Regions from separate parts of the Serratia sarumanii genome, predicted to be linked through region 2. Evidence: predicted binding sites of a transcription regulator. Region 2 holds the regulator's gene; the other holds the start of a gene.
What was found. The regulator Fur, encoded in region 2, represses iron uptake genes when iron is present. The targets are predictions, from matches to a motif close to ATAATAATGAGAACNACTATCAA.

Region 1: the regulator Fur is predicted to act here: its motif matches at 11,878-11,900, upstream of fes (enterochelin esterase).

The regions. Positions count from the first base shown of each region.
Region 1 is NZ_CP124750.1:301,176-316,894, forward strand. It holds gene SSARUM_RS01370 (amino acid adenylation domain-containing protein) at 1-790, opposite strand, end outside; gene SSARUM_RS01375 (condensation domain-containing protein) at 855-2,465, opposite strand; gene SSARUM_RS01380 (TonB-dependent receptor) at 3,000-5,093, shown strand; gene SSARUM_RS01385 (condensation domain-containing protein) at 5,172-8,081, shown strand; gene SSARUM_RS01390 (YncE family protein) at 8,129-9,361, shown strand; gene SSARUM_RS01395 (TonB-dependent siderophore receptor) at 9,420-11,702, opposite strand; gene fes (enterochelin esterase) at 11,987-13,360, shown strand; gene SSARUM_RS01405 (MbtH family protein) at 13,335-13,541, shown strand; gene SSARUM_RS01410 (enterobactin synthase subunit F) at 13,574-15,719, shown strand, end outside.
Region 2 is NZ_CP124750.1:1,206,805-1,222,523, reverse strand. It holds gene kdpD (two-component system sensor histidine kinase KdpD) at 1-1,791, shown strand, start outside; gene kdpE (two-component system response regulator KdpE) at 1,808-2,497, shown strand; gene SSARUM_RS05750 (DUF3861 domain-containing protein) at 2,525-2,824, opposite strand; gene SSARUM_RS05745 (PadR family transcriptional regulator) at 2,824-3,465, opposite strand; gene pgm (phosphoglucomutase (alpha-D-glucose-1,6-bisphosphate-dependent)) at 3,658-5,301, opposite strand; gene seqA (replication initiation negative regulator SeqA) at 5,378-5,920, opposite strand; gene ybfF (esterase) at 6,145-6,918, shown strand; gene ybfE (LexA regulated protein) at 7,175-7,462, shown strand; gene fldA (flavodoxin FldA) at 7,727-8,266, shown strand; gene fur (ferric iron uptake transcriptional regulator) at 8,595-9,041, shown strand; gene SSARUM_RS05710 (beta-N-acetylhexosaminidase) at 9,289-11,946, opposite strand; gene chiQ (ChiQ/YbfN family lipoprotein) at 11,960-12,286, opposite strand; gene chiP (chitoporin ChiP) at 12,334-13,737, opposite strand; gene glnS (glutamine--tRNA ligase) at 14,316-15,719, opposite strand, start outside.

The DNA.
Region 1 (15,719 bases), 910 kb from region 2:
CGACGCACAGCTCGCCGTCGGTGGTCCAGTGGGCCAGCGTATCGAGGATCAGCGCCGACAGCAGGCTGTTGCGCAGCAGCGCATGCGGCGATCCCAGACGGCCAAGCCGTTTTATCGTATCGCGCGGCAGCGTCAGGCTGGCGCGGCGATAGCGCGACGAGGTGAGATTGGCGAGCGGGGCGCGCCACGGCAACGCCGACGGCGTGGTGACATCCTGCAGCTTTTCGCGCCAGTAGGCGGCGTCGGCCTGGCGCTGCGCCGCCGATGCGGTGGGGAGCGGCAGCGCGGCGGCGGTCGGCGTCAGAGGGCGATCGTCGAACAGGCGTGCGATCACGGTGGAGATCCCTTGGCCGTCGAGGATCAAGGCATCGAAACTGGTAAAGATCAGCGTATCGTACGGCGATCCCGTCGGATCCTGCTGTTCGGCAAGTTGGATCACGGCGATGCGCCACAGCGGTTGGCTCGGATCGTGGCGCTGGTGGGAGTAACGCTCGCGCAGTTGTTCGACCTGGCGCTGCGCCGCTTCGCCATCAAGGGCGCGCAGATCGTGACGATCCAGATGCAGCGTCACCTCCGGGCGTACGTGCTGCGTGCCGCGCTGCACATCGATGCAGGTGCGCAACGCCGGGTAGTGCTGTACCAGCTCGGTCAGGCGCGCTTCAAAGCGCGGCATATCCGGCTGCCGGGCGCGGTATTCGCGAAAGTCGTGCATCGCCACGCCGCCGAGCGGCCATCGATCGCTGCGGCCCAGAAGATAGGCCTGCTGCAGTGCGGTTAATGCTGTCTCCATGGTACTTCCCTATAGTCGCTAACCGATTAAAACGAGCCGGGCGCCGCGCGCCCGGAAACCGATCTCAGTGCTGCGGCGCCAGCGCGGCGAGCAGCGTTTTCGCATGCCGTCCTGCCTCGGGCGAGCGTTGGCAGATCAGCGCCGCCAGCGCCGCAGGGGAGGAATGCGCCGCCAGATCCTGTGCCGTCAGCGCCGCCGCCAGATACTTGTTGAGCACCGTCAGCAGCGCGTTCACCCCGGCATCCGGCAAGGCCAACCGGCGGATATCGTCGTGGTCGCGCAAGCCGGCCCCGGGGGCCACCCGCGCCAGCAGCCGATGCAGCACCTGGCGCACCGGTGCCTGCTGCGCCAGCGCGTCGGGCGTGCATTGCGCCAACAGCTGCGACAGCGGGCGATCGAACGCCTCCGTTTGCCGCGCGGCCAAGTGCAGCAGCGCCCGGTAACAGGCCAGCAGGCGTGGCAGCACCTGCTCGGGGAACGCATCCAGCCGCACGTCCCAGTTGATCAGAATGCCGTCGTCGACGTGGGCGACCTGCGCATCCAGCGCCACCTGCGGCCCCTGAGAGATGACCCAGCCGAGATGGCCGAAGGTGTCGGTGACCCGTTCGGAAAACAGCGTCTTGCCGCGGATGCCGAAACCGGCGGTAAACACCACCGGCGAAGGCTGCAGGCTGCCGTGCAGGCGCGACAGATCGCGCATCACGCTCACGCCGGGGTAATCCGCATGCTCGATCAGCTCCGCCAGCTGCGTCATCAGGCGCCGGCAGAAGGCGCTCAGATTTTCCGTCGGGTTCAGCTCCACGCCGAGCAGCACCAGGTTAGAGAAATCGCCGATGAGGCGATGCGCGTCCTCCCGCTCGCTCTCGCGGTGGAACAGCGGCACGTTGAGCCGAAAGCGCGTCATGTTCCAACCCTGGCCGACGGCCAGCGCGAACAGCGCTAAAAACAGCGTCGAGAGCGAGGTGTGGTGCCGTTTGGCGACGTCCTCCAGTGCGCGGCTTTCTTCCGCATTCAGCTGTATGGCCAGGCGATCGCTGCGGCAGCGGTCCGGCGTGCGCAGCAGGTGCGGCGCCGGTGGCACCTGCGCCAGGCGCTCACGCCACCAACGCTGGCCGCGTTCGCGTCGCTGGCGCAGCGCCTCGTCGGCGTCGCGCCGTTCGAGGTGGTCGAAGTAGGCCGGCGGCATGTCATGGGGGGGCGCCGGTGGGCACTGGTGATAAAACGCCGTCAGATCTTCCATCAACAGGCGAAAGCTCATGGCATCGCCGGCGATCATATCGAGATCGACATGCAGGCGGCTGCGCCCTTCCGGCAACAGGCTCAGGCTGATATCGCAGGGCACACCCTGTTCCAGCGGCAGCAGCTGGGTACTTTTTGCCTGGCGTTTGGCGGCGAGCGCGGCTGCCAGCGTCGCTGTATCGGCGTGCCGCCAGTCGTCGAGATGCAAGGTGTGCCGGGGGCCGGGAGGCGCGATCGTCTGCCGGCCATCATCGGTAATGCGCAGGCGCAACAGCGGATGATGCAGGTACAGCGCCTCGACGGCCTGGCGTAGTCGGGCGAGATCCAGCTCGCCGCCGTCGAATTCCGCATACAGGTGGGCGGCCATGCCGCCGAGGGGAGGAGCGGACTGTCGGCCTACCCAATAGGCGGCCTGCATCGTGGTCAAAGCTTTCATCGGGTATCCATTTTGATTCAGCCAACGAGACTGCAAGAATATATCCAAATGTTAATAGGAATGAAAATTATTATTATTTAATCCATTTGGCGTGAAGGTGCTATTTATAAGGGGTTTTAGCGATGCCGGGCAGATAGGGCTTTGGAGGTGAATAATTTATCTATATTATTCTTAGCATTGAAATGATTGCTTGTTATTGCAGCGCTTGTTTTACCTGCAAAAGTATAAGGATTTCTGGCTGTTTCCGTGCTCGGCTCCTCATCTTTGTTGATAATGATTTGCATTAGAAAATGCAAAATATTATCATTCTTAACACTCTTTTACGTTTTTATACAAGCTGCCGGCCGCTTCGCCGGCGGCTTGGCCGTGGACGGGGCCGCGCTCGTTTGGCCGCGAAAAACATGGGTTTGCCGCAGGGATAAGCAACAGCAAGGCCGGGAAGGCCGGAGCGTCATGGTCTGTGTGAGTGTCGATGTAGGTTGTGTAAAAAAAATCAAATTTTGTGCACCTCTGGGATGAAAGGAGAAGACATCTATGGGCAAGCATTTTGCGGCTCAACGGCATGAAAGCGTAGGAAACGGGGAAAAAGCGGGAATGAAAGCCATTGGGGCGTTTTCCTCCGTATTTTTAGGGGTTTGTTCACTGGCGATCGGTAACGTCAACGCGGCGGAAACGAAGAGCAACGAAACCTACCAGGACGCGGAAACGCTGCTGGTTACCGGTGAGAAGGTCAAACGTTCTATTTTCGACACCAGTTCCAGCGTGCAGGTGTTCGACAGCAACCGCATCGCATCGATGCCCGACGCAGTGCAGATCCCCGATCTGCTGCGCATGACCCCCAACGTGGTGGATCTGGGCATCGGCAACGAACTTCCGACCGTGCGCGGTATCGACGGTTCCGGTCCGAACGTCGGCGCCAACGCCTTCCTCAGCGGCACCCGCCCGCGCCTCAACCTGTCGTTGGACGGCCGTTCGCTGACCTATAACGAACAGGCGTTCGGCCCGCAGTCGCTGTGGGATCTGGATCGCGTTGAAGTGTTCCTCGGCCCGCAAAGCTACATTCAGGGGCGCAACGCCATCGCCGGCGCCATCGTCATGGCCAGTAAAGATCCGACCTTCGAGTGGGAAAGCGCCTTCAAGGGCGGCGCCGGCAACCAACACTCTTCGCAACTGGCCGCCATGGCGTCCGGCCCGCTGGTGGAAGATCAGTTGGCGTTCCGCGTGAGCGTCGATCGCCAGCGCCGCCGCAGCGAGGCCGATCTGCCGGCCTATGCGCCGGTGGGCGATCCGCGCGAAGTGGAAGCCACCACCGCCCGCGCCAAGCTGTTGTTCAATCCGGCCGGCTTGCGCGACCTGACTACCAAACTGACCTTTAACCATTTCGGCAGCACCGCACCACAGAACGAAAGCCTCAACCCGCAGCCGCACCCAACCAATCCGCGCCACGATCCGCGCCGCGCCGTGTTCAAAAGCAACATGAACAGCACCATCTGGGATCTGGCCTGGGAGGCCTCCGATGCGCTGACGTTGGAAAACCGCGTTATCTATACCGATTTCAACATCAACCGTCCTACCGCTTACAACATCCAATACGCCGAGATTGACGGCCAGGAAGTTCACGTAGAGCCGGTGGTGCGCTTCGGCGGCGCGGACAGCCGCCTGCACGGGCTGGCTGGGCTGCGTTATTTCCACGGTACGCAGGATGAGTTCGTCAACATCTTCGGCGGATCGACCTTCAAGGATAAAACCGATACCCATTCGGCGTTCGCTGAGCTGACCTATGCGCTGACGCCGCAGGTGGACGTGACCGCCGCCAGCCGTCTGGAACGCGAACACCGCCGCCGCGACGGCGGCAGTCAGGCGGTGCGTATCGACTTCGATGAAACCTACACCGTGTTCCTGCCGAAGCTGGACGTGGCCTGGAAACCGACGGATACCCAAACCTACGGCGCCAAGATCGCGCGCGGCTATAACGCCGGCGGCGGCGGCATCACGATCGGCACGCCGGTGGTCAGCTATACCTACGGTTCCGAGTATGTGTGGAACTATGAGCTGTACACCCGCCATCACCTGAAAGACGCCAACGTGGTGCTGACGGGTAACATCTTCTACAACGATTACAAAGACATGCAGCTGCCGTACTCGTTGGGTGAGAACTCCAGCGTGATCCGCAACGCCGACAAGGTGGAAACCTACGGCGCGGAAATCGGCGCCACCTGGCAGCCGCGTTGGGACTTTGAGCTGTTCGGCAACCTCGGCCTGCTGAAAACCGACATCAAGAAATTCTCGGGCAGCGGCGTGGAAGGGCATGAGCTGGCGCGCGCACCGGCTTACACCGCCAATATGGGCGCCAAATATCAGTTCCTGAAAGGGTGGGAGCTGAGCAGCAACGTGGCGTTTTCGGACTCCTATTACTCGGCGTATGACAACGATTCGCGCGGGCGTATCGGCTCCTATTGGACGGCCAACGCCCAGCTGGCTTACACCTTCGACTACGGCCGCGCCACGCTGTATGCGAAAAACCTGTTTGATTCCGACCGCCGCGAGATGGTCAGAAGTAATGACATCTACACGGCGACCCTGCAGCGAGGCCGCCTGGTCGGCGCGGCGGTTGAGCTGAATTTCTAACGCTATCGCGATGACGGGGGACGAATGTCCCCCGTTTTATGCGCTATCCCGGCACGGCCGGGCAGAGGAGATAACGCAGTGATCGGTGATTTTGACAGCATTCTGAGCGATGAAGAGGCCCAGCGGCTGGAGAGCGCGTTTCAGGCGCTGGGCGCGGCGTCGGCGAGCGGCGAGCGGCCGGTGAGCGAAGCCGAAGAGCGGGCATGGTTTGCCCATCTGCAGCAGGGTGACGCACGCGGGCAGCGGGCGTTGGCCTGGCGTTTGACGGGGGATGTGGATATCGCCCAATTGACGGCGGCGCTGCAGGCGCTGGTGCGGGAAACGCCGGGCGTGGACGTGCGCTACGTTTTTGATGACGAAAACGGCCTGGTGAAACGCCCCGCCGGCTCGGCGCCGTTGCCGGTGAGCCTTCGTCAGGTGGCGGACGAACAACAGGCCATTTGTCGCCTGCTGCAAGCGCAGGCAACGCCGTTTGTACTGGAAAGCGAAGCGCCGCTGCGCTGCCTGCTGTTGCTCACGCCGGGCGATAACGTGATTTTGGGCGTGGTCTTGCATGACATCCTGGCGGAAACGCTGCCGTGGCGTCATCTGCCGGCGATGCTGTCCGCCTGTTATAACGGGGACGCGATGCCTCTGCCTTTCGCGGCGGAGCCGGTCGAGCTGGCGGAAACTCCGGAGCCGCAGTTGCCGTGGGTGCGCCAGGCGGTCTCACTGCAGGATTATCGCAGCCCGGCGCAGCGCGCTGAAGCCTTACCGCCGGTGGGCGCGCGCGTGGTCACGCGCATTGCGCGCTCGCTGTTGCCCGCCAACGACACGCCGCGGGCGCTGCTGGCGGCGGTGGCGGCGCGGTTTGCCGAGTTCGTCGCCGCGCAGGCCGGCGGGCAAGCGGTGCAGCTGTGCGTGCCGGCAGCGGATACGGCGGAGTGCGTCGGCCTGGAGCTGGGCCTGACGGCACCGCCGCTGATGCGCCTGACCGTACAGCATGGCGAGGGCGACGCCGGGCAGCGGCTGCTGGCGCAAACCGTGGCTGAACAGCCGGATCCGCAACGGGCGCAGCTGCTGGTGGCCTGGCGCGACGATCTGGCCGCAGAGTGGCGGCTGGAAGGCGTTCACGCCGAACGCCTGTTGCTGCCGCCGCTGCATACGCCGTTTGAGCTGGCGCTGCTGCTGGAGTTGCCGGAGGAGGAAGCGCTGACGCTCGAGCTGGTCACCGATCCGCGCCTCTCTCCGCACGCGGCGCCTTTCCTGCTGGAGCAGTTCAGCGCCTTCCTGGCCGGGCAGCGGAGTGCCGTCGCATTGCCGGCGGCTGAGTCCGTTTCCCCGGCGATGGCCGCGCCGGCGGCGAACGGCGACGCGGACGAAAGCGTTGCACCGCTGATTTTGCAGGAGTTCCGTGAGGCGCTGGTGGCGCCGGAAATGACCCTGGATGAAGACTTCTTCGATCGCGGCGGCCATTCGCTGGTGGCCACCCGGGTGATCGGCCGTTTGCTGAGCCTGCATCAGATCGAAATCAACATTAACGATCTGTTCAGCCATCCGACGGCGCTCGGGTTGGCGGGCTATGCCAAACGCCTGAACGTTGCGCAGCCGAATGCCGCGGTGGCTACCGCCGACGATCATGATCGGGCGCAGGCACCGCTGTCGCTGGCGCAGGAATCGCTGTGGAAGGTGTATGAAGCCTTCGGCCATGACGAGATTTTCAACCTGCCGTTCTCTCTGCGCTTCTTCGATGCGGTGGATGAAACGGCGCTGCGTCAGGCGTTTATCGACGTCATGACTCGCCATACCGTGCTGCGTTCACGCTTCGTCGAGCAGCAGGGCGCGGTGGTGCAGGTGGTGGTGCCGGCCGCCGAACTTTCGGAGTACCAGTGGTTCCGCTTCTCCCACGAGACGCCGGCGGGCAACGCCGCCGCCCTGTTGGCCGACGCTGGCCAGCACCGGTTCGATCTGGCCGCCGAGCTGCCGCTGCGCGTCACGCTGCTGCGCGATGCGGACAACGGTCAGCAGCTGCTGTCGCTGCTGTTCCACCATGTGGTGCTGGATGAATGGTCGCTCAACCTGATGATGGATGAATTGGGCGTCGCCTACCGCCATCGCGTCGTCGGCCAGGCGCCGCAGTGGAGCGGGCAGCCGCCGCAGTTCCACACCTTCGCCCGGCAGCAGCGGGCCTCCGGGGTGCAGCAGCAACATCTGGACTACTGGCTCGACGCGCTGCGCGGCGCGCCGGTCGGCCAGCCGATCTTCCGGCAAGAGCCATCCACCCACCCGGCGGTGCCGGCACCGGCGGACGTCAACGGCGGCTGGCTGGAGTTCGAGGTCGATCCCGCCGTGGCGGAAGGCCTGTATCAGCTCGCCCGCCGCAACAACGCTTCGCTGTTCAACGTGGTGTATGCCGGGATTACCTCGGCGCTGCGCCTGCTTGGCGGCCCGGCGGATCTGTTGGTGGGCACCTCGACCTCCGGCCGTAACGACGCCGAGTTCTTCGATACCGTCGGCTACTTCACCACCGTGGTGGTGCACCGCGTGCGCTTCGACGAGGGGCTGACGGTGGCCGGGTTGGTCAGCCAGGTGAAAAACACCATCAACGGCTCGCTGCCGTACACCGATATTCCGATCGATCTGGTGGAGGAAGGGCTGTTCGGTGTGGACGCCGACCGCAAGAACCACATGTTCGAAGTGTTCATCCAGATCCACAGCCGCATCAAGCTGAACGGCGAGTTCCGGCTGCAGGACGGCAGCGCGATCGCCTACCGCCAGGTGGAGCCGGAAAAAGCCGAGTCGCTGCTTGGCCTGCAGTTTGAGGTGATGGAAGACGATCTGGCCGGGGCGAAATCCCTGCGGGTGATGATGACCTATCGCCAGGATCACTACAGCCGGGAGCAGGCCAATCTGATCGCCGACGGCGTTCAGCACGTCTTTACCCAGTTTGCGCAGCACATCGCTGGCGATATCGCTCTGGCGGCGCTGCCGCCCGGGCCGCAGGCATGACGTTGTTTCACTCTAACCGAAAGCATGATTTTCAAGGAGATAAAAGGATGTCTGGAACCCTAGCAACCCCGCGCGCGTTACTGTCGCTGCTGGTGGCGGCCTCTCTGGTGGTCGCCGGCGCTGCGCAGGCCGACGATGCCGGCATCAAACCGCAGGACATCAAGCGCGAGGCGCTGTCGTCGGCGGTGGTGGAGATGGCCTACAGCACCTCGCAACAGGCGTTGTTCGTCAGCGCGCCGGACTGGAAGGAAGAGGCGCGCTCCCGCGTGCTGCGGCTGGATCCCAACACCCTGGCGATCAAGGCGGAGATCCCGCTGCAGGTGAAAGGCTTCGGCGTGGCGCTGAACGATGCGGGCAATCGCCTGTACCTGACTCAGGGCTTCAACGGCGAAGTCGGGGTGGTGGACACCACCACCAACCACGCGCTGGGCAGCATCAAGCTGCTGGACAAAGCGGTGCTGGAGCAGGCCTACAAGCAGGCGGGCATCAGCGGCAAGCGCCTGGACTTCCTGCTGGCGGAGTTGAAGAAGTTCAAAATCACCGAGGACTACCTGTACCGCATTCGCGAGATCAAGTATGACGCGCAAAGCGGCCGCTTGTTCCTGCCGGGGCTGGGCTTCGGCGTCGACAGCGTGCTGTACGTGGTCGATACCAAGGCCGGCAAGCTGGAGAAAGTGATCCCGGGCTTCGGCTACAACGCGGTGGGTATCACATTGGATGAGAAGGGCCGCCGGGTATTCGTCTCCAACATGCAGGGGCAGGTGATCACCCTGAACGCCGACACGCTGGCGATCACCGCCACCCACGAAGTGCAGGCCGATCAGCTGCTGAATCTGGTGTATGATCCGGCGAGCAATCGTCTGCTGGGTGTCGATCAGGGTATTGATCGCGATAACTACCGCAATCATCATCTGGGGCACGACTACGTGAAGCGCAGCAGCGGCCACCGGGTATTCGCGCTGGATGCGGACAGCGGCAAGGTACTGGCCAGCGAGCTGACGGATGAGGTGCCGATCGGCCTGCTGCTCGACGAGCGCAGCCAGCGGCTGTACGTCGCCAACCGCAAAGGCGTGCGCGTGGATCACGGCGCCGGGACGCTGACGGTGTTCGACGCCAAGACGCTTAAGCGTCTGCAAACCGTAGATCTGCCGCCGCACCCTAACAGTCTGGCGTTGGATCCGAAAGGCGACGCGCTGTTCGTGACGGTGAAAAACGACGGCGCTTCCACCAAGGCCGGCAAGCCGGAAAGCGTGGTGCGTATTCAGCTGCACACCAACTAACTGAATATAAATATAAAAAAGGGGCGCCGCGGCGCCCCTTTGTCATTGGGTCATGTCATCAGAAGTGGGTGTTGATGCTCATGTAGTAGGTGCGGCCCGGTTCGTTGTAGGTGGCCGCGCCTGCACCGGCGATGTTGATCGCGCCGGTGTTCGGATCGCCCACGTTCTGCGCGTTGCCGGCGCGGAACTGGCGTTTGTCGAACAGGTTATCGATGCCGGCGGTGAGGCTGACGTTTTTGGTCAGGTCATAGGTCGCGCTGGCGCCGACGACGGCATAAGGGCTGACCTCGCGGGTTTCGCCGCCGGTGGCCGGTTTACCCTGGTAGTTGTACTTCTTCGGCTTCTGACGGCCGTACCAGGTCAGGGTGGACTGCATCGACAGATCCTGCGTGGCCTGCCAGCTGAGGGTCGAGTTGACGGTGAACTTCGGGATCACCGACAGGTAATCGCCGGTGGTCTTGTTCTTGTTCTCGATCATGTAGGTGGCGTTGTTGCTCCAGGTGACGGTCTCGCTGACCGGCACGTTCAGCGAGCCTTCCAGCCCTTGCACCACCGCTTTCGGCACGTTTTCCCACTGATAGACCGCCGTGCCGGTGCTGCTGGTGGCGATGCGAGAGTTACCCGCCTCAATCTTGTTGTGGTAATCGTTGCGGAAGTAGGTCACGCCGGCCAGCCAGCCTTCGTTATGGAATTCCAGCCCGATCTCTTTGTTGACGCTGGTCTCCGCCTTCAGATCGTCGTTGCCCAGCAGGTAGCAGCCGTTTTTGGTATCGCTGCCGGCACATCCCTGGCCTTTGCTGTACAGCAGATAGTTGCCGTTGGTCTGGAACAGCGTCGGCGCTTTGTAGGAACGCGCGATGCCCATCTTCAGCGTGAAGTAGTCGCCCAGTTCCTGCGACAGGTTCAGCGCCGGGCTCCAGTTATTGCCGGATTCCGAATGCAGATCGTAGCGCAGGCCCGGCGTCAGCATGGTGGTGTCGGTCAGTTCAATGTTGTCTTCGGCGAACAGCGAGAAGATATGCGCGGAAGCATAAGGGCTGCGCGTACCGGTAGTCATGCCGGGAATGGTGCCGCCCATCAGCGTTTGGCTGGTGGACGTGCCGTCTTTCATCCGCTGCTGGGTCCACTCGGTGCCCAGAGTGGCGGTCTGGGCAACGCCCAGTTCAAACGGCACGCTGACTTCGCTGTGCGCCAGGAAGTCGTCCAGCTTGGTGGTGCCGAAGCCGGTGTTTTTGGTGTCGAAGATGCCTTCGGTGCCGCCGGCCAGCCCTTCGTTCAGGCGGGTGTTGCGGGTGCGCTCAAACTGCACGTAGTTGTTGGTGCTCACGCCGTTGTCCCAGGCGCCGCGGTGGGTCAGGCCGAAGGTTTCACGGTAGATGCGGTTGGTCTCTTCGCCGTAGTTGCTCTGCACCAGGGCGTTGGTGTTGGTGTTCTGGGTATCGCCGGCGTACAGGTTGCCCTGGCGGCCGTAAGCGTACTCGAACTCCAGCGACTGCAGATGGGCGAAGTCCCAGTGCAGCAAGGCGTCGATATTTTTATCGACCACCCCTTCACGCCCGGCCGGGACGCTGTTGGCGTAGGCGCCGACGCGTTCGGACTTATGCGATTCGTTAATGTCCCAGGCGTCGGCCTGCGTTTTGCTGTAGCCGCCGAACAGACGGAAGCTCAGGGAATCGCTCAGCGGGCCGGACAGGCTGAAGTCGGTGCGTTTGGTGGCGCCCTCCTGCTTGTGTTGCGGCACGTTGAAGTAGCCGTTCAGCGAGCCGTGCAGCGCATCGCCGGCCTTCTTGGTGATGATGTTGACCACGCCGCCCGCGGCGCCGTTGCCGTAGCGCGCCGCAGCAGGGCCGCGCAGCACTTCGATGCGCTCGATCATTTCCGGCGGCACCCAGGCGGTATCGCCGCGCGAGTCGCGCTCGCCGCGCCAGCCCTGACGCACCGAGTTGCGGCTGGAGGCCGGTTTGCCGTCGATCAGAATCAGGGTGTTTTCCGGGCCCATGCCGCGGATATCGATCTGGCGGTTGTTGCCGCGCTGGCCGCTGGTGGAGTTGCCGGTCAGGTTAACCCCGGGCATGGTGCGGATCAGTTCGCTGATGTCGCGCGCCGGCGGGCGTTTCTTGATCTCATCGGCGGTGATGGTGGACACCCCAGGCGCCTGCAGGTTCTGCCGGGCGGCGGTCACGACGATGGTGTCTTCGCCGCGCGGCTTTTTATCCGCTGCGCCGCTGTTTTCTTCCGTGGTGGGGGTGTCGGTCTGCTGCGCGGCGTTGGCGAACGCGGACGCGCCCAATCCCAAGCCGATAAGAGTGGCTAAAGAATAACGTGATAGCTTGCTTTTCATTTGAGTGTCCTACCTTGCTGCCATCCCTCGCCGAACGGGGGGAAGGGCGGTTGTAGTTTTTGTGTAGTCGGAAATAGAAAATCGGCTGCGGCAAGGGATGCCATTGATGTATCCCCGATCCCTGTCCGTTGCGCGCAATACCAGCACGATCTCCAAGCCTTACACACTATTGCAAATGCAAATTATTATCAATAGTATTTGGCGTACAGTGCGTTCGGGCGGTGGCCGGCGATAGGGAAAAGTCGACGTTCCCGGTGCCGCCAACTACAAAATGGGTAGGCGTTGTGAATACAGAACTACAGTCAGAAAGCAGCAGATTATTGGCCAGCAGCAATGCGGGCAGTCCAGGATGGTGGTTGACGGTGGCACGGCGCGGTACGCCATGGGTAGAACCGGCGGGTAACGGCCGCTGGCGAACCACCTTTTTCTGGCGCGATCCTCAGGGATGCGAATTGACCTCCGCCTACCGCCGCGTGTGGATCAACATCAACTGCCTGACCGACCATCACCAGCCGAATCCGCCGCAAAGCCTGCAGCGTTTGGCCGGCACCGACGTGTGGTACTGGCAGACCGAGCTGAGCGGCGCCTGGCGCGGCAGCTACTGCTTTATTCCCTGCTTTGACGAGCGGCCGCCGGCGTTCAGCGGCGACGATGCGCACGCCAACATGCACAACCTGCGCCACTGGTGGCACCAGGTGTTCGCCAGCGCCACCCCCGATCTGCTCAACCCGTATCGCTCCTGGCAAAGCGCCAGCGGCCACAGCGTCTCCGGCCTGCACATGCCGGATGCGCCGCCGCAGCCGGTATGGCGTTCGTTCGACGAGTATGAGATCGCCAGCGGGCGCTGCACGCCGCCGCTGCCGGCGCGTTTGCAGCGCCATACCTGGCAGAGCGAGCGCCTGGGCAACAGCCGCGACGTTTGGATCTACACCACCGGCGACAGCAAGCCGGCCGAGCGTCCGTTGGCTATCCTGCTCGACGGTCAGTTCTGGGCGAAGCAGATGCCGGTCTGGGAGCCGCTGATGCAGCTGACCCGCGAGGGGGCGTTGCCGGAAGCGGTGTATGTGTTGATCGACATCATCGATCTGCCGCACCGGGCGCGAGAATTAACCTGCAAGGACGATTTCTGGCTGGCGGTGCAGGAAGAACTGATGCCGCAGCTGGCCGACTGGGCGCCGCACAGCGACAAACCGGCCGATACGGTGGTGGCGGGGCAAAGCTTTGGCGGCCTGGCTTCCCTGTATGCCGGGCTGCGCTGGCCGCAGTGCTTCGGCGCGGTAATTACCCAGTCCGGTTCCTACTGGTGGCCGCGGCGCGACATGCTGCAGCTGCCGAGCATCCCCGACGACGCCTGCTGGCTGATGCAGCAGGTGGAACGGCATGGCCTGGGCAACCACGGTGCGCTGAAGGTATTTATGGAAGCCGGTTCGCAGGAAAAGCTGGTGCATCGGGTCAGCGGCGAAATGGCGGCTCGCCTGAGCGACGCCGGCCATCGGGTGCACTACCGGGTGGTGGAAGGCGGGCACGACGCGTTGTGCTGGCGCAGCGGCCTGACCGACGGGCTGCAGGCGGTCTGGGCCTCCGCTTTCGCCACCGCTTATCCGGCATCGGCGACGGCACGAGGAACACATGATGGAAAGCCTGAATCCGTTCGATGATCAACAGCAGCGCAGCCTGGTGCTGCGCAACGTACAACAACAATACAGTTTGTGGCCGGATTTCCGCGCCATTCCGTCCGATTGGACGATCGTCTTCGGCCCGGCGGCGCGCACCGCGTGCACCGAGTGGCTGGAACAGCATTGGCAAGACATTCTGCCGGTCGCAGCAAGCAAGGCGTGACCGGCGCCAGGTAATCACGGGAGCAATAAGCAGTGTCACACACCCCTAACTCTCTCAGCGGCCCGGCGCTTGCGGGCGAATGGCCGCTGGTCGCGGCGCAACCCGGCATCTGGGTCGCCGATCAAATCTCCCCGCATCGCAATGCCTACGCGGTGGCCCACGCCATCGAACTCAACGGCCCCATTGCCGTAGAGCCTCTGCTGCAGGCCATCATCCAGGGCCTGGGCGAGGTGGACATGCTGCGCCTGCGTTTTGCGGAACGCGACGGCGTGCCGGTGCAATGGCTGGATGACGCGCTGGCGGTGCACGAGCCGGAACTTGTCGATCTGACGACGTCGCCGGATCCCGAAGCCGCCGCGCGCGCGCTGATGGACATCGATCTGGCGAGCGATCTGCGCGCCGGCAGCGGCGCACCGCTGTATCGCCATGTGGTGATGCGCCTGGCGGATAACCGCTGGTTCTGGTATCAGCGCTATCACCATCTGCTGGTGGACGGTTTCAGCTTCACCGCCATCGCTCGCCGCGTGGCGGCGATTTACACCCATATTTGCCGCGGCGACGCGCTGGAACCGACGCCTTTCACGGCGTTCAGCGACGTGGTGGCGGAATACCAGGCTTACCGGGAGGCGCCGGCCTGGCAGCGCGACGCCGATTTCTGGCTCGAAAAAGCGCGGCAGTTGCCGCCGCCGGCCACGCTCTGCCCGCAGCCGCTGGCCGGGCAAACCCCCACGCCGCGCATCCACCGGCTGGAACAGCGCTGCGATCCGCAGGCTTTCGCCGAACTGGTGCAGTGCGGCGCGCAGCAGAAGCTGAACGCCGCCGATATGGCGGTGGCGCTGGTGGCGCTGTGGGTATCGCGCCTGAGCGGCCAACCGAGTTTCAGCGCCGGTTTTATCTTCATGCGCCGTACCGGATCGGCCGCCCTGTGCGCCGCCGGGCCAGTGATCAACGTACTGCCGATGGAGATGCATCTCGAGCCGCAGGCCACGCTGTATGAGGCCGCCGCCCGCATCAGCCGCGAGCTGAAAACGGTGCGCCGCCATCAGCGCTACGACGCCGAGCAGGTGCAGCGCGATCTGGGGCGCATCGGCGACGGCGAACCGCTGTACGGCACGGTCTTCAACTTCAAAATGTTCGATTACCAGCTGGATTTCGCCGGTATCGAAGGCATCACTCACGATCTGGCCTCCGGGCCGGTGCGCGATCTGGAGATTGCGCTGTTTATCGACGAACACCATCAGTTGAAGGTGGAACTGCTGGCCAACGCCGAGCGTTACGGTCGCCAGGAACTGCAGGCGCACCTGCAGCGACTGCCGCTGCTGCTGGCGCAGTTCGCCGCGCAGGCAACGTTGCCGATCGGCGAAGCCGATATGCTGACCGCCGACGATCACGCGCTGCTGGCGCGGGTCAACGACACGGCGCACCCGGTGCCGGCGACCACGCTGAGCCAGTTGCTGGCGCAGCAGGCGCAAACCACGCCGGACGCGCCGGCGCTGGCGGATGCGCATTTCAATTTCACCTACCGCGAAACGCGCGAGCAGGTCATGGCGCTGGCGCGTGAGCTGGTTGCGCAGGGCGTGCGGCCGGGCGACATCGTGGCGGTGGCGCTGCCGCGTTCGGTGTTCCTGTCGCTGGCGTTGATGGCGATCGTGGAAGCGGGCGCCGCCTATCTGCCGCTGGACACCGGTTATCCGGACGAGCGGCTGGCGATGATGCTGGAAGACGCCGCGCCCCGGCTGGTCATCACCAACCCGGCGCAGCAGGCGCGGTTCGCCGACAAGGGCGAAATTTTGCTGTATGACGCGCCGCTGCCGGCCGACCACGCCGCCGGGGTGGCGATCGCGGGCCCGACGCCGAACCATGCGGCCTATATTATCTTTACCTCCGGCTCCACCGGGCGTCCGAAAGGCGTGCTGGTCGGCCATCAGGCGATCGTCAACCGCCTGCTGTGGATGCAACACCAGTATCCGCTGGGGGCGGACGACGCGGTGCTGCAGAAAACGCCGTGCAGTTTCGACGTCTCGGTATGGGAATTCTTCTGGCCGCTGATGGTCGGCGCCCGGCTGGTGATGGCGCCGCCGGAGGCGCACCGCGATCCGCAGCAGCTGCAACAGCTGATCGCGCAGCACCGCATTACCACGCTGCACTTCGTGCCGTCGATGCTGGCGGCTTTCGTTG
Region 2 (15,719 bases):
ATTCTGCGCGCGCTGCGGCTGGCGCAGGAGCTGGGGGCAGAAACCGCCACCCTGGCCGATCCGTCCGAAGAGCGCGCGGTGCTGCGCTACGCCCGCGAGCATAACCTCGGCAAAATCATCATCGGCCGCCGCAGCGAACAGCGCTGGAAGCTGCGCGGCAGCTTCGCCGATCGCCTCGGCCGGCTGGGCCCGGATCTCGATCTGGTGATCGTGGCGCTGGAGAACGACGCCGCGCAGCCGCCGCCGGGCAAGGAGCACGACGGCCGCAGCTTCAATGAGAAATGGCGCATGCAGCTGCGCGGCTGCGCGGTGGCGGTGGCGCTGTGCGCGCTGATCACCCTGCTCTCGCAGTGGCTGCTGCCGGGCTTCGATCAGGCCAACCTGGTGATGATCTATCTGCTCGGCGTGGCGATCGTCGCGCTGTTCTTCGGCCGCTGGCCGTCGGTGCTGGCGGCGGTGATCAACGTCGCCAGCTTCGATCTGTTCTTCGTCCAGCCCGAATGGTCGTTCGCCGTCAGCGATATGCAGTATCTGCTGACCTTCGGCGTAATGCTCGCCGTCGGCATCATCATCGGCAACCTGACCGCCGGGGTGCGTTATCAGGCCCGGGTGGCGCGCTACCGCGAGCAGCGGGCGCGTCACCTGTACGAAATGTCGCGCGGGCTGAGCCGCGCGCTGACCGTGGCCGACATCGCCAACACCAGCCGTCATTTCCTCTCCAGCAGTTTCCAGGCGAAAACCGTGCTGCTGCTGCCGCAGGAAGACGGCCGCCTGCAACAGATGGTCGGCGAGGAAGGCGGGCTGCTGTCGGTTGATGAAGCCATCGCGCGCTGGAGCTTCGACAAAGGCCTGCCGGCAGGTGCCGGCACCGACACCCTGCCCGGCGTGCCTTACCAGCTGCTGCCGCTCAATACCCCCAAGCAGACCTTCGGCCTGCTGGCGATCGAGCCCAACAACCTGCGCCAGCTGATGGTGCCGGAACAGCAGCGGCTGCTGCAGACCTTCGCGGTGCTGATCGCCAGCGCACTGGAGCGGCTGCACCTGGCGCGCAGCGCCGAAGAAGCCAAGCTGGACGCCGAGCGCGAACAGCTGCGCAACTCGCTGCTGGCGGCGCTGTCGCACGATCTGCGCACGCCGCTGACCGTGCTGTTCGGCCAGGCGGAAATCCTCACGCTGGACCTGGCGGCCGAAGGCTCCAATCACGCCACCCAGGCCAGCCAGATCCGCCAGCAGGTGCTGAGCACCACCCGGCTGGTGAACAACCTGCTGGATATGGCGCGCATCCAGTCCGGCGGTTTCAGCCTGCGCAAAGAGTGGCAGTCGCTGGAAGAGATCGTCGGCGCCTCGCTGCACATGCTGGAGCCGCTGCTCAGCCAGCATCCGATCGTGGTCGAGCTGCCGCCGGAACAGATCCTGGTCAACTGCGACGGCAGCCTGCTGGAACGGGTGTTCACCAACCTGTTGGAAAACGCCAATAAATACGCCGGCGCCGAGGCCACCATCGGCATTCGCGCGCGCACGCTGCCCGAGTGGCTGGAAGTCGAGGTCTGGGATAACGGCCCCGGCATCCCCGCCGATCAGCTGCAGCTGATTTTCGACAAGTTTTCACGCGGCAATAAAGAGTCGGCGATCCCCGGCGTCGGCTTGGGGTTAGCGATTTGCCGTGCCATTATTGAAGTGCATGATGGCCGCATCTGGGCGGAAAACGGCGCCAACGGCGGCGCCAGCTTCCGCTTCGTGCTGCCGCTGGAAAAACCGCCCGAGATCGACGGTGACGCCTTCGATCTGTAATCAACGCAGGGGAAACGTGAGCATAACGCCAACCAACATTCTGATTGTTGAAGATGAAAAAGAGATCCGCCGCTTCGTGCGCACCGCGCTGGAGAGCGAAGGCCTGCGGGTGTTTGAAAGTGAAACGCTGCAGCGCGGGCTGATTGAAGCCGGCACGCGCAAACCGGATCTGATCATCCTTGATTTGGGGTTGCCGGATGGCGACGGGCTGAGTTACATCCGCGATCTGCGGCAGTGGAGCGCCATTCCGGTGATCGTGCTGTCGGCACGCAACGCCGAGGAGGACAAGATCGCCGCACTGGACGCCGGCGCCGACGACTACCTCAGCAAGCCGTTCGGCATCGGCGAGCTGCTGGCGCGGGTGCGGGTCGCGCTGCGCCGCCACTCCGCCAGCCAGCAGGAAAGCCCGCTGGTGAGTTTTTCAGCGATCACCGTCGATCTGGTGAATCGCCGGGTGCTGCGCAACGACGAAGATTTGCACCTGACGCCGATCGAGTTTCGCCTGCTGGCGGAACTGCTGGCCAACGCCGGCAAGGTGATCACCCAACGTCAGCTGTTGAGCCACGTCTGGGGGCCGAACTACGTGGAGCACAGCCACTACCTGCGCATCTACATGGGCCATCTGCGGCAGAAGCTGGAAGCCGATCCGGCCCGGCCCAAACACCTGCTGACCGAAACCGGCGTCGGCTACCGCTTCATGCCTTAACCCCGGCGGGCGCGGTGTGCCGCGCCTTTACGCCGCCGGGCCTTTCTTCAATCCGACCATAAATTCCTTAAACGCATCGCGCAGCGGAGCGAACACCGGGTGTTTACGGTTTTCGATCATCACTTCGGAGAACAGCTTCAACCCCACGGCGAAGGCCGCGCTCTGCTCGGGGCCGAAGTTCAGATCGTCACGCGCCCGGATGCGCTCGACGATCTCGAGAATATCGTCGTGGTTGGTCACTTCAAAACTCAGCGGCGCTTTCTCGACGGGATTGCCCTGGCGATCGCTCAGGGCTTCAACGGTAATAGTAAAACGGTGGCCGGGCATCAGTTCTTCTCCTGCTGCGTGGGTTGAATATGCATTTCGCTTTCGATCGCCGCCACGGCGGTCAGCAACGCGGCGTTGATGCGCTCCACCTGCTGCGGCGTGAGATCGGCGCGCATCACGTTGCCGCGCAGCAGGCTGCGCAGGCGGTTCATGGCGTCGTAGATGCCTTCCGCCAGGTTGCCGTGCCGATGATGCTCGCGGCCGGCACCCGCCAGGCGCGCCAGAATGACGTCAACCGCCTGTTGATGCTTTTGCAGCTCGCCCTCGCCCACCGCGGTGATGCGGTAGCTTTTGCGGCCGTTGCCGGTGGTGAGCGGCTCAAGGAAATCCTGCTCTTCCAGCAGCGTCAGCGTGGGGTAAATCACCCCCGGGCTCGGCACGTACAGGCCGGAAGAGGCTTCCTCAATCGCCTTGATCAGCTCATAGCCGTGGCTGGGCTTGCGCGCCACCAGCGCCAGCAACACCAGGCGCAGATCGCCGTGTTCGAACAGACGATGACGCCCGCCCCGGCCGCCGCGCCCACCCCGGCCGTGCTCTTCGCCGTCGCCGCCGAAATGATGGCGCCCGCCGCGATGACGGCGGCCCTCTTCACATTCATGATGGTGATGGTGATGCCGGTGTAAACCTAATCGATGAAACATAGGGTGATACCTCGCTTTAACAGTGAACATCAATACGAGGTTGTTTAGATATATCTAAACAGCGTCGATAACGCTAATCTAGATCGATATATCTAAATTCGCAAGCGCGCACCGATAAAAAGATATATCTAAATTGAAGACATAAAAAAAAGCGCTGTAAAAACAGCGCTTTTTATCAATCAGGGAAAGTGATTACTTGGCGGAAGCCAGCACTTCGCTGACGATTTCGACCGCTTCATGCTCAATCTTCTCGCGGTGTTCCGCGCCGAGGAAGCTCTCGCAATAGATCTTGTAAGCCTCTTCGGTACCGGAAGGACGAGCCGCGAACCAGCCGTTGTCGGTCATCACTTTCAGCCCGCCGATCGAGGCGCCGTTACCCGGCGCCGCGGTCAAACGTGCGGTGATCGGATCCCCGCCCAGCGTACTGGCCTTGACCATCTCCGGCGACAGCTTGGACAGCGCCGCTTTCTGCGCATGGGTTGCCGGCGCCTGGATGCGGTTATAGCTCGGCGCACCGAAACGCTTGGCCAGATCGTCATAGTGATGCTGCGGGTTCTCACCGGTTACCGCGGTGATTTCAGCCGCCAGCAGGCACATGATGATGCCGTCTTTGTCCGTCGACCACGGCTGGCCGTTGAAGCGCAGGAACGAAGCCCCGGCGCTCTCTTCGCCGCCGAAGCCCAGGCTGCCGTCGAACAGGCCGTCCACAAACCATTTGAAACCGACCGGCACTTCCACCAGCTTGCGGCCCAGGTCGGCCACCACGCGGTCGATCATCGCGCTGGACACCAGCGTTTTACCGACTGCGACATCGGCGCCCCACTGCGGGCGATGTTGGAACAGGTAGTTGATGGCTACCGCCAGATAGTGGTTCGGGTTCATCAGGCCTTTCGGCGTGACAATGCCGTGGCGGTCGTAATCCGGATCGTTGGCGAACGCCAGATCGAATTTGTCGCGCAGCGCCAGCAGGCCGGCCATCGCCGACTCGGACGAGCAGTCCATGCGGATGATGCCGTCGTGATCCAGGTGCATAAAGCGGAAGGTCTGATCGATGGAGTCGTTCACCAGCGTCAGATCCAGCTTGTAGTGTTCCGCCACGCGCTGCCAATAGGCGATGCCGGAGCCGCCGAGCGGATCCACGCCCAGCTTCAGGCCGGCGCGTTGAATGGCCGGCATGTCGACCACCTCAACCAGGCCTTCGACATAAGGCTGCACCAGGTCTTTGGCGTGCAGGTGGCCACTGTTCCAGGCCTTGTCCAGCGACTGGCGCTGAACGCCTTTCAGCTGCTGCGCCAGCAGTTCGTTGGCGCGCTTCTCGATCACCGACGTCAGGTTGGTGTCAGCCGGGCCGCCGTTCGGCGGATTGTATTTGATGCCGCCGTCTTCCGGCGGGTTGTGGGACGGCGTAATGACGATGCCGTCGGCCTGCGCGCCGCCGCGGCGGTTGTGGCACAGAATGGCGTGCGATACCGCCGGCGTTGGCGTGAAACCGTTATTTTCCTGCACGATCACATCGACGCCGTTGGCGGTCAGCACTTCCAGCACGGAAATGAAGGCCGGCTCAGACAGCGCATGGGTATCTTTGCCCACGTAGCACGGGCCGGTGGTGCCCTGCTGATGACGAACTTCGGCGATCGCCTGAGCGATGGCGAGGATGTGCGCTTCGTTGAAGCTGTGGCGCTGCGCGCTGCCGCGGTGGCCGGAGGTGCCAAACTTCACCGCGTGTGCGGCATTGCCGGCTTCAGGTTGCAGCACATAGTACTGCGACGTCAGCTGGGCTACGTTGATCAGATCGCTTTGGCAGGCGGGCTGCCCGGCACGTGGATTATTCGCCATCGACATATCTCCCTCATCCCTGTCGGTGACCGGGCAATACGTCGCGCACGGCCAGCATGACGGGCTGTTCGCTAAATTAGACGGTACCGCAAACTTTCTCGATCAGTTCCGCCGGGAACTGCATCGCCTGCATGATGTGTTCGATCATGCTGCGTTTGCGGCCGGTATTGGTATTGGTGATCACCCAGTAAGGGGTGCCCGGTACATGCTTCGGCTTGGTATGCGTGCCGTTGGCCAGCAGGGTCTGCTGATCGCCGGCGAAATAGGTGCGGGTACGGCCGGTCAACGCCTCGGTGGCGGCGGCGAAACCGGCGGCATCGAGGGTGTACAGCGTGGACAGCACCAGCATGAAACGGTTGACCGCTTTGTTCTGCTCGGCGTATTCATCCGATAACAGCAGCTCACGCATGGCGCGCACGCGATCGCGCGGACGCTGCGCCGGCGCCGCTTTTTCCAGCTCGACGGACTGCGGGGCACTGGCGGCAGGCAACGCGCGCACCGGCTGCCCGGCGGTGAATTTCAACATGCGGCGTAAAATATCGGACGCGCTTTCACCGATGTGTTGCGTGTGGCTGGCAATATAACGGTAAAGCTCTTCGTCGACTTCAATAGTTTTCATCTTTATCCAATACTGTTTTTTCTACTTAGAACCTGAAGCCAGATCCTGCATTCAAGCCATGGGATTATAAGGTTAAAAGCGCTGGGGCGAACACAACAATGTGCCTCCGGACGGCAAATGCAGACTAATACCTATAGCCGGCACTGCCAAGCCCGCGCCGCGAAAATTCCGCATGATTCATCGTGCGATTCAATCATGATACCCTAATCTGAATCTCTCTCAGTATGAACTTCGCCATGAAATTACATTATCAACTGCTGGCCGCCGAGTCAGACGCGCTGCCGGTGCTGCTGATCCACGGGCTGTTCGGCAATCTGGACAACTTGGGCGTGCTGGCGCGCGATCTGCATAAACAGCACACGGTGATCAAGGTCGATCTGCGCAATCACGGCCTCTCCCCGCGCGCCGACGACATGAACTATCCCGCCATGGCACAGGATCTGCTGGCGCTGCTCGACGAACTGCAGCTGGAGAAAGCGATCGTCATCGGCCATTCGATGGGCGGCAAAGCGGCGATGGCGCTGACCGCCATCGCGCCCGAGCGTGTCGCCAAGCTGATCGTTATCGACGTCGCGCCGGTGGATTACCAGACCCGCCGCCACGACGAGATTTTCGCCGCGCTGAAGGCCGTCAGCGCCGCCGGCATCACCCAGCGCCAGGCGGCCGCCGAGCTGATGCGCGACTACCTGCAGGAAGAAGGCGTGATCCAGTTCCTGCTGAAGTCCTTCCACAACGGCGAATGGCGCTTCAACCTGCCGGTGCTGATCGCACGCTACGAAGACATCACCGGCTGGCAGGAAGTTCCGGCCTGGCCGCACCCGACCCTGTTCATTCGCGGCGGCCTGTCGCCGTACGTGCAGGACAGCTACCGTGCAGACATCGCCCGCCAGTTCCCGCAGGCTCGCGCGCACGTCGTCGCCGGCACCGGCCATTGGGTGCACGCCGAAAAACCGGAAGCGGTGCTGCGCGCCATCCACCGTTTCCTCGACGAAGCCTGAAAAACACGCTCCCCTGGCGAAAAAACGCGCTAAAGATAACGGCTTAGCGCGTTTAGCCCGCAGTTAGGCATTGTCGCCGCTCCATCTGCTGGGGTAATATGGCGCGCTATAATTTTGCCGCCGCGCCAGCGCGTTCATGAACGCCGGTTCGGGGGTGAATTTGGGTTAGGGTTTATTGGCCCGAAGTGTGTTAACCGATGCCTCCGGAAGCGTGCGAGCGCTTTTTGATGCAAACTCCCTTGCAGTACCGCTACCTATGGCAAAAGAACAAACGGATCGCACGACGCTGGATCTGTTCGCAGATGAACGCCGTCCGGGGCGCCCGAAAACCAACCCGCTCTCCCGCGATGAACAGCTTAGAATCAATAAGCGCAATCAGTTACGGCGCGATAAAGTGCGTGGATTGCGGCGCGTAGAGCTGAAAATCAACGCGGATGCGGTGGACGCCCTGAACAAACTGGCGGAACAGCGCAACATCAGCCGCAGCGAACTCATCGAGCAGATGCTGTTGGCGCAACTGGCGGAAGAACAGCCGGAACATTGATCTCTTCGGCCGCACGCGCGGCGCGGCGTTAAGGACAACGCCGGATCGACCACGCTTTTCTTCATTCTCCGGCATCGCATAAATGCGATAAAACCCCGGCGCCACTTTCTGGCATGATACGCATTTACCGGCTAGAGACTGCGCCTGTCGGCGCCCGCCCCGGAGGCGAAAGGCTCTTGCCATGGCATCATTTTAATCGGCGTCAGCGGCGGCAGTGCCGGCGTCGAGTAATGCAATTACTTGAATTTAAAGGTTATACGCGATATGGCTACTGTAGGCATTTTCTTTGGCAGCGACACTGGCAATACCGAAAACATTGCCAAAATGATCCAGAAAATTCTCCAGAAACAGTTTGGCGACGACGTCTCTGAAGTGCATGACATCGCTAAAAGCAGCAAAGAAGACCTGGAAGGGTTCGATATCCTGCTGCTGGGTATCCCGACCTGGTACTACGGTGAAGCACAGTGTGACTGGGATGATTTCTTCCCGACGCTGGAAGAAGTCGACTTCAACGGCAAGCTGGTGGCGCTGTTCGGCTGCGGCGACCAGGAAGACTACGCGGAATACTTCTGTGACGCGATGGGCACCATCCGCGACATCATCGAACCGCGCGGCGCGGCCATCGTGGGCCACTGGCCGACCAAGGGCTACCACTTCGAGGCCTCCAAAGGCCTGGCGGACGACAACCACTTCATCGGTCTGGCGATCGACGAAGACCGCCAGCCGGAGCTGACCAACGAGCGCGTGGACGCCTGGGTCAAACAGATCGTCGAAGAGCTGAGCCTGGCCGATATCGTCGGCTAAGCCCGGCACTGGCGAAAGGTTGAACAAAGGCCCTGTAAAGTGCATAGTGTGCCCACAGGGCCGTCATCGGCAGCAGGGATTGCTGCGATAGAAGCTACAGATTTGTAACTTCCCACCCCGTCACGGTAGACTGAGATATCGGTTTATCCCATCCATCAAGGCGTTGCATGCAAAACATGCAATAGTGCAATTATATCTTTGTTAACAACCGGCGGTTTCTATTTAGTACAACCGGTTCTATAATGAGACGCATTAACTCTTTGTGCCGACCGATGCCACAGGCGAGTACGCCTCAACTTGATTAGCATAGTAACAGGACTGAATTCGCATGACCGACAACAACATCGCACTGAAGAAGGCCGGCTTAAAAGTCACGCTTCCGCGACTCAAAATCCTGGAAGTACTGCAAAATCCGGAATGCCATCACGTCAGTGCGGAAGATTTGTACAAAAAACTGATTGATATGGGCGAAGAGATCGGGCTGGCAACGGTTTATCGCGTACTGAACCAGTTTGACGATGCGGGCATTGTGACACGTCACAATTTCGAAGGCGGCAAGTCCGTGTTCGAGCTGACCCAACAGCATCACCACGATCACCTGATTTGCCTGGACTGCGGCAAAGTGATTGAATTCAGCGACGAATCCATCGAAGTTCGCCAGCGTGATATCGCCAAGCAGCACGGCATCAAGCTCACCAACCACAGCCTGTACCTGTACGGCCACTGCGAAACCGGTGACTGTCGTGAAGACGAAACGCTGCACGACAAGAAATAAGCCTGACCGGCTATGAAAAACCGCCTCACACCGAGGCGGTTTTTTTATGCCCGCCGTGCAACGGGCAAAAAAATCCCCGGACAAGCCGGGGAAAATCATGTCATGAAATATCACAATTGCAGCGGCACTGCGACTCCACGTACTACTCTCACTTCAACGTCCGCCCCGCGCCGACACGCGCGAAGGCAGACGCATTCCCCCTTCGTTATACGGCCTGCCGCCGGGGCAGCAGGCCGTTGCACCGGGCTTAAACCTTCTCGGCGCGGCTGTAGCGTTTACCGTCCGGGCTGACCGAACGCACCTGAACGTCACCGGAAACCGCCGGTTTGGCCTTGGCGTCATAGCGCTGCCACTGCTTGCCGCCGTCGGTGGAATACTCGATGCCCAATCCCGGCAGCGCGATATTCGCCTCCAGCTTGCCGCCCGCTACGCGCGCGCCCGGCACCGGCAGACGGTAAGCGACGCCGCCTTTGTCCAGCTTGGCCAGCTCACGCTGGCCCAGAATATTAGCGAAGCGCAGCCAGTCTTTCTCCAGCGCCTTGGTATCGACAAAGTGGGTTTCCCCTCCTTTGTATTCGCGGCCGGCGCGATAGTCCTGCTCCCAACCGGCGCGGTGCCAGGCGCGTTCCGCCACCGACAGCGCGCGTGGGAAGATCATGTATTCCATCTGCGGATCGGTGCGCTGGGTTTCGCTCCACAGCTGAGCGGACAGCCCGTAGGCGCCCGGCCACGGCTTGTCGCTCTTGGCGCTGAAGGGGTTGCCGTCGCGGTCGACCGAGGTTTCCGCGTTCTGCGGCATGTTGTCCGGCGCAAAGCTGAACACCTTGCGCTCGTCGCTGAAGCGGGTGCCCCAGTAGTAACCGCGCTCGTCCGGGTTCACCTCGTAAGGGAAGTCCATATAGACGTAGTCCGGGTTGGAAACCACCACTTCATACCCTTTGTTGGCCCAGTCGTTGACGCTATCGAAACCGCCCCAGTACAGGGTATCCCAGAAGTTGACGCCCACGCGCGAGGTGGCGAACGCCTTCGCGCTCTCGGCGTCTTTCAGGCCGTCCTGCCAGGCCTGCATTCTGTCGATGCCGTGCGCCTTCACCAGCTTGCTGACCTCTTGGCCGAAGTAGCTCGGCAGGTGCTCCATGTCGGCCACCTTGCCTTCTTTGATCATCGTCTGGCACACCTGCGACTTGGCCCACGGCTTGTCTTCGTTGCTCTGATCGATGATGCCTTTGCCCGGCTCCGGTTTCGCCTTGTCGGTATAGCCGGCGCCCAGGCGAATGTTTTTCGCTTCGTCGCCGCCGAAGTGCCAGGTCTTGATCGGCTGGCCGGCTTCTTTATGCATCTGGGCGATTTCGCCGATCACCTTGTCGACAAAGCGCTGGGAAGAGTCCAGGCACGGGTTCAGGTAGCTCTGGCGGTTAAAGAACTGCACGGAGGTGGTGTTGGAGGTATCGGTCGGATCCACCAGGCGGAATTCGTTGGCCTCCTGCTCTTTCCCGGCGGCATGCAGCTTTTTATAGCGCGCTTCCATCGAGACCACCGCGGCGCGGGCGTGCGCCGGCATGTCGATCTCCGGGATCACTTCAATCTGGCGCGCCTGGGCGTATTTGATGATGTCGATATAGTCCTGACGGCTGAAGAAGCCCCCGTAGACGTCCGGCCCCTGGCCGTACTGCGGCAGCAGGCAGGTGGTTTCGCTCAGATCGTGGCAGCGCTGGCCGCCGACTTCCGTCAGCTCAGGCAAACCGGGGATCTCGATGCGCCAGCCTTCGTCATCGCTCAGGTGGAAGTGGAATTTGTTGAGCTTGTAGGCCGCCATCTGATCCAGCAGGCGCAGCACCGCGTCCTTCTTATGGAAGTTGCGCGCCACGTCGAGGAAAATGCCGCGATACTCGAAGCGCGGCGCATCGCTGGCGTCCAGCGTGGCGATCTTGCCGCTGCCGTCGCTCGGCACTAACGACAGGATCGACTGCAGCCCGTAGAACACCCCGGCCTGATCGAAACCGATCACTCGCGCCTCTTTCTTGCCGATTTTCAACTCATAGGCGCCTGACACCGCCATCGCGCCTTTAAACTTGCCCGGCTGAATGTCGGTCTTGATCGGATAGCCGTTGGCCTGAACCGGCACGCCCAGCAGCGCAAAGCGCTGGTTGACGGCGTCCGCCGCCGGCTTGACCAGCGTGCTCAGATCCGGTGCCACGCCGTTACGCAGATCGGCGTCCTGCGCGTGTACTTTCACCTGCATCGGCGTCGGCACGATCTGGCCGCGCAGCGCGCCGGCAGGCAGCGTCTGCAGATCGGCATTGCTGACAAAGCGCGAAGCCGGCGTCATCAGAATATTTTTGTCGTCCTTGGTGCGCTTCCACTGGTCGCCGGTGAACGGCGCCACGAACTGATCCAGATTTTCGGTATCGGTATTCGCCAGCATTTTCGGCTTGGCGTCGCCGGACGTGGCATACCAGCGCGGCAGGAAGTCGTTTCTGAACAGCTGCCAGTATTCGGCCACCACTGGAATTTCCACCGCCTTACCGGCCGGGAAACCGCTGAATTTGGCGGTCGGCTCCAGCTTGTACAGATCGCCGGTGAGGTGAGCTATCTTGAACTGGTCGTTGTCCACCCGCAGGGTCTGGCGCGGGCTGTGGAAATAGATGACCCAGTCTTTGCCGTCGATCGCCTGGCCGTCGTTGCTGAGGGTGAACAACACCCGGTTGCAAGAGGCCCAGTCGGCGCCCAGCGCCGCGCAATCCACGCCGTTTTCGCCGGCGCGGTTATCCAGCATTTTTACGTTCAGCTTCAGCTGACTCAGTTGATCCACCAGCTGTTGATCGGCCATGGCGTTTCCCATGCCGCCCAGGAATCCCATCGTTGCCGTCAAAGCGGCTAATGCGCTCAGTTTGAATGCGTTCATGTTCTTGTCCTTCTTAATTATTGTTATCGCGAATTTCTTGCCACAGCTTGCCGCACTTGGCGTCGTAAGCCTGACCGTTGCCGCTGTGAACCGCCATAATGCAGTTCTGATAATCCATCACCCGCACCGTTTCCTGCGCGGCGAACTGCTGGTGCTGCTTCTCTTGCTTCAGCACGTTCAGCACCGCCTTGCAGGGCTGCAGACGCTCCGGCGAACCTTCGGCGGTGTTGATGCAGGCGCTGTAAGCCTGCTTCAATTTGGCATCTTCCGGCGGCGCGGCGGGTTGCGCGCAGGCGCTCAAGGCCGCGGCGGCCGCCAACATCAGCATGATTTTTTTCATCGTTGAATTCCCTTAACTTGCCCCCGGCGGCGAGGCCGGGGAACGCATCAGAAGATGGTGAATGGCGCGATGACCATGAACTTGACGTCTTTCTCGTCCTGGAAGATGTTGCCGTAACCGCCGCCCCAGCTCGGGATGTTGGTGTGGTTGTCATACTGGGTGTAGTGCAGCTTGATCAGCGTGCCCTTGGCGCGCCCTTCCTGGATGGTGTACATCGCGTCCAGGCTCCAGGCGCTCTCTTTCAGGCGCTGGCTCTGATCGTAGATCGGGTTGGTGCTCGGCTTGGCGTCCCAGGCGTAAACGTAGGAGCCGCCGACCGCCATGCCCGGCAGGTTCCAGTTGCTGAGGTCATACATCACGCCGGCGTACACCGCTTTCTCGCCGTTGGCGTTAAAGTCAGAGCGGTTGTCCCACCACACGTCCAGACGGCCGTTGGATGAGGCGTAGGTTGGGGTCATGCGCTGCAGGAAGAAGCCCTGGTTGCCTTCCGCCTTGACCATGGTGCCTTCCAGACGCCAGTTGAACTGCCCGGTGGTGTAACCGAAGGTCAGCGCCTGCAGCCAGGCCAGGCCGTCGTAGATGCTGTTTGGATCGTTCTTGTCGCTGATGCGGTCTTCCGCACCGTAGAACTGGTAACTGGTGGTCAGCGGGTTGCCCAGCAGATCGAATTTGTAAGACGCTTTAGTGAAGTATTGATTCACGTATCCCTGCGCCTGGCCGAAGGCGGCTTCCAGCACCAGATCGTTTTTGAAATCGTATTTGGCGCCCAGCGAGTGCAGGTAGGAGACGCGGGTTTTCCTGTCGTTCTGGCGGAAGTCGTCCACCTCGATATGCCACGGTGCCTTGTATTTGTCGGCCCACATGTAGGAGAAGCTCAACGCACCGGCATCGCCGTAGTCGAACTTGGCGCCGGCTTCGGCCCCCTGATAGGTGCCCGGCATAAAGCTCCAGTGTGGCGCCAGCAGGGTTTGGCCGCTCGGCTGAATATAGCCGGCGCGCGCCCAGACCGGGCCGTATTTGAATTTGGCGGCGGCTTTGTACAGGCTGATGCCGCCCTTGTCACCGGAATAGTCTTCGTCGTAGGTCCGGTTTTTCGAGGAAAACGCGATCTCGTTCGGGTGGCCGCTGGCGCTGGATTCCGCCAGCTCGATGGCGGTGAAGGCACCGACGTCCAGACCGAACATATCCCAGGCGTAGCCCGAAGCGAAATCCAGGCTCAGGTTGGCGGTGGAGTGCGACAGGTTGGTGGTGTATTGGTTGTAATCCTTGCTGTCCGGATTGAGATCTTTACGGTCGCGCTCACGTTGCCAGTAATAGATGCCGCCGGTCAGCGTGGAATCATCGATAAACCCTGCGGCTTTCGCCTCAGGCGCCATGGCAAACCCTGTTCCCAACAGCGCGCCCGCGACTGCGAGCGCCAGCGTTTTACGCTGAGCACCGTGCGTACCCATATTGAAATTCCTCTTTGACTTAACTTAAAAGTTGCAGCCGCCTGTGTTCACCACTGCCCTGCACGACTGCCAATAAAAAACCCGAACGGGTAAAAAATATTGCCGACGAGATGTTATTCCCACAGCACTAATTGCTACAGACAGACTATTTTTCGCGACGCGAATTATCAAATGAAAAATGCGGGAGATTTGTCAAAGTATGACAAGGAGCACATATCAGTGAGATTTTGTTACGCCGGTGATCATGGAAGGTGTCGAATAAAAAATTCAATTAAATCAGAATAAATTGAGATACCAGGTCAACCAGAGACGATTAATGGTTTCAGCCCGACTAAATCCGTCAGTCAGGCGATAAAAATTGAAAGCGCTCTCTAAATGAAATTAATTCGCATCACGAATATATAAGTAAATATTAAGACTAACAAGGCCAATATCAGAAAGCTTATGGGTTAATGCGCCGTGATTAATTAAACGCGCTCCGGTTAAAATCAGAGAGAAATAGACCGCAGGTGAAATTACAGGCAAAAAAAAGCGCGGCCTAAGCCGCGCTGATTCATTAATTTTCGAGGCGAATAAGATTAGCCCTCGATTTTCGCCCAGGTGTCGCGCAGGCCGACGGTGCGGTTAAACACCAGATGCTCGGCCGACGAATAGCGACTGTCGGCGCAGAAGTAACCTTCACGCTCGAACTGATAGGCTTTCTCCGGCTGTGCGGCCGCCAGGCTCGGCTCGACGAAGCCGTGCTTGATCACCAGCGATTCCGGGTTGATGGTGGAGAGGAAATCTTCCGCCGCGCCCGGGTTAGGCACGCTGAACAGGCGATCGTACAGGCGAATTTCCGCCGGCAGCGCGTGCGCCGCGGACACCCAATGGATCACGCCCTTCACCTTGCGGCCGTCGGCAGGATCTTTGCTCAACGTTTCCGCATCGTAGCTGCAGAAGATGGTGACGATCTCGCCCGCTTCGTCCTTCTCGACGCGCTCGGCCTTGATCACGTACGCATTGCGCAGACGCACTTCTTTGCCCAGCACCAAGCGCTTGTACTGCTTGTTGGCTTCTTCGCGGAAGTCGGCGCGATCGATATAGATCTCGCGGCTGAACGGCACATCGCGGCTGCCCATTTCCGGCTTGTTCGGATGGTTAGGCATGGTGACCATTTCCACCGCATCGCCCATGTTCTCGATGACGATTTTCACCGGATCCAGCACCGCCATGGCGCGCGGGGCGTTCTCGTTCAGATCGTCGCGGATGCAGGATTCCAGCGCCACCATCTCGACGTTGTTGTCTTGCTTGGTCACGCCGATGCGCAGGCAGAACTCGCGAATCGAGGCGGCGGTATAACCGCGGCGGCGCAGACCGGAGACGGTTGGCATCCGCGGGTCGTCCCAGCCTTCGACGATCTTCTCGGTCACCAACTGGTTCAGCTTGCGCTTCGACATGATGGCGTATTCGAGGTTGAGACGCGAAAACTCGTACTGACGCGGGTGGCAAGGAATGGTGATGTTATCCAACACCCAGTCATACAGACGGCGGTTATCCTGGAATTCCAGGGTACACAGCGAATGGGTGATCCCTTCCAGCGCATCGGAAATGCAGTGGGTGAAATCGTACATCGGGTAGATGCACCATTTATTGCCGGTCTGGTGGTGTTCGGCGAACTTGATGCGGTACAGCACCGGATCGCGCATCACGATAAACGGCGAAGCCATATCGATCTTGGCGCGCAGGCAGGCGGCGCCTTCGGCGAACTCGCCGTTGCGCATCTTCTCGAACAGCGCCAGGTTCTCTTCCACGCTGCGATCGCGGTACGGGCTGTCTTTGCCCGGCGCGGTCAGGGTGCCGCGATATTCACGGATCTGCTCCGGCGACAGCTCATCGACGTAGGCCAGCCCCTTGGTGATCAGCTCGACCGCATACTGGTGCAGCTGATCGAAATAGTCTGAGGAGTAACGAACGTTGCCGCTCCACTCAAAGCCCAGCCA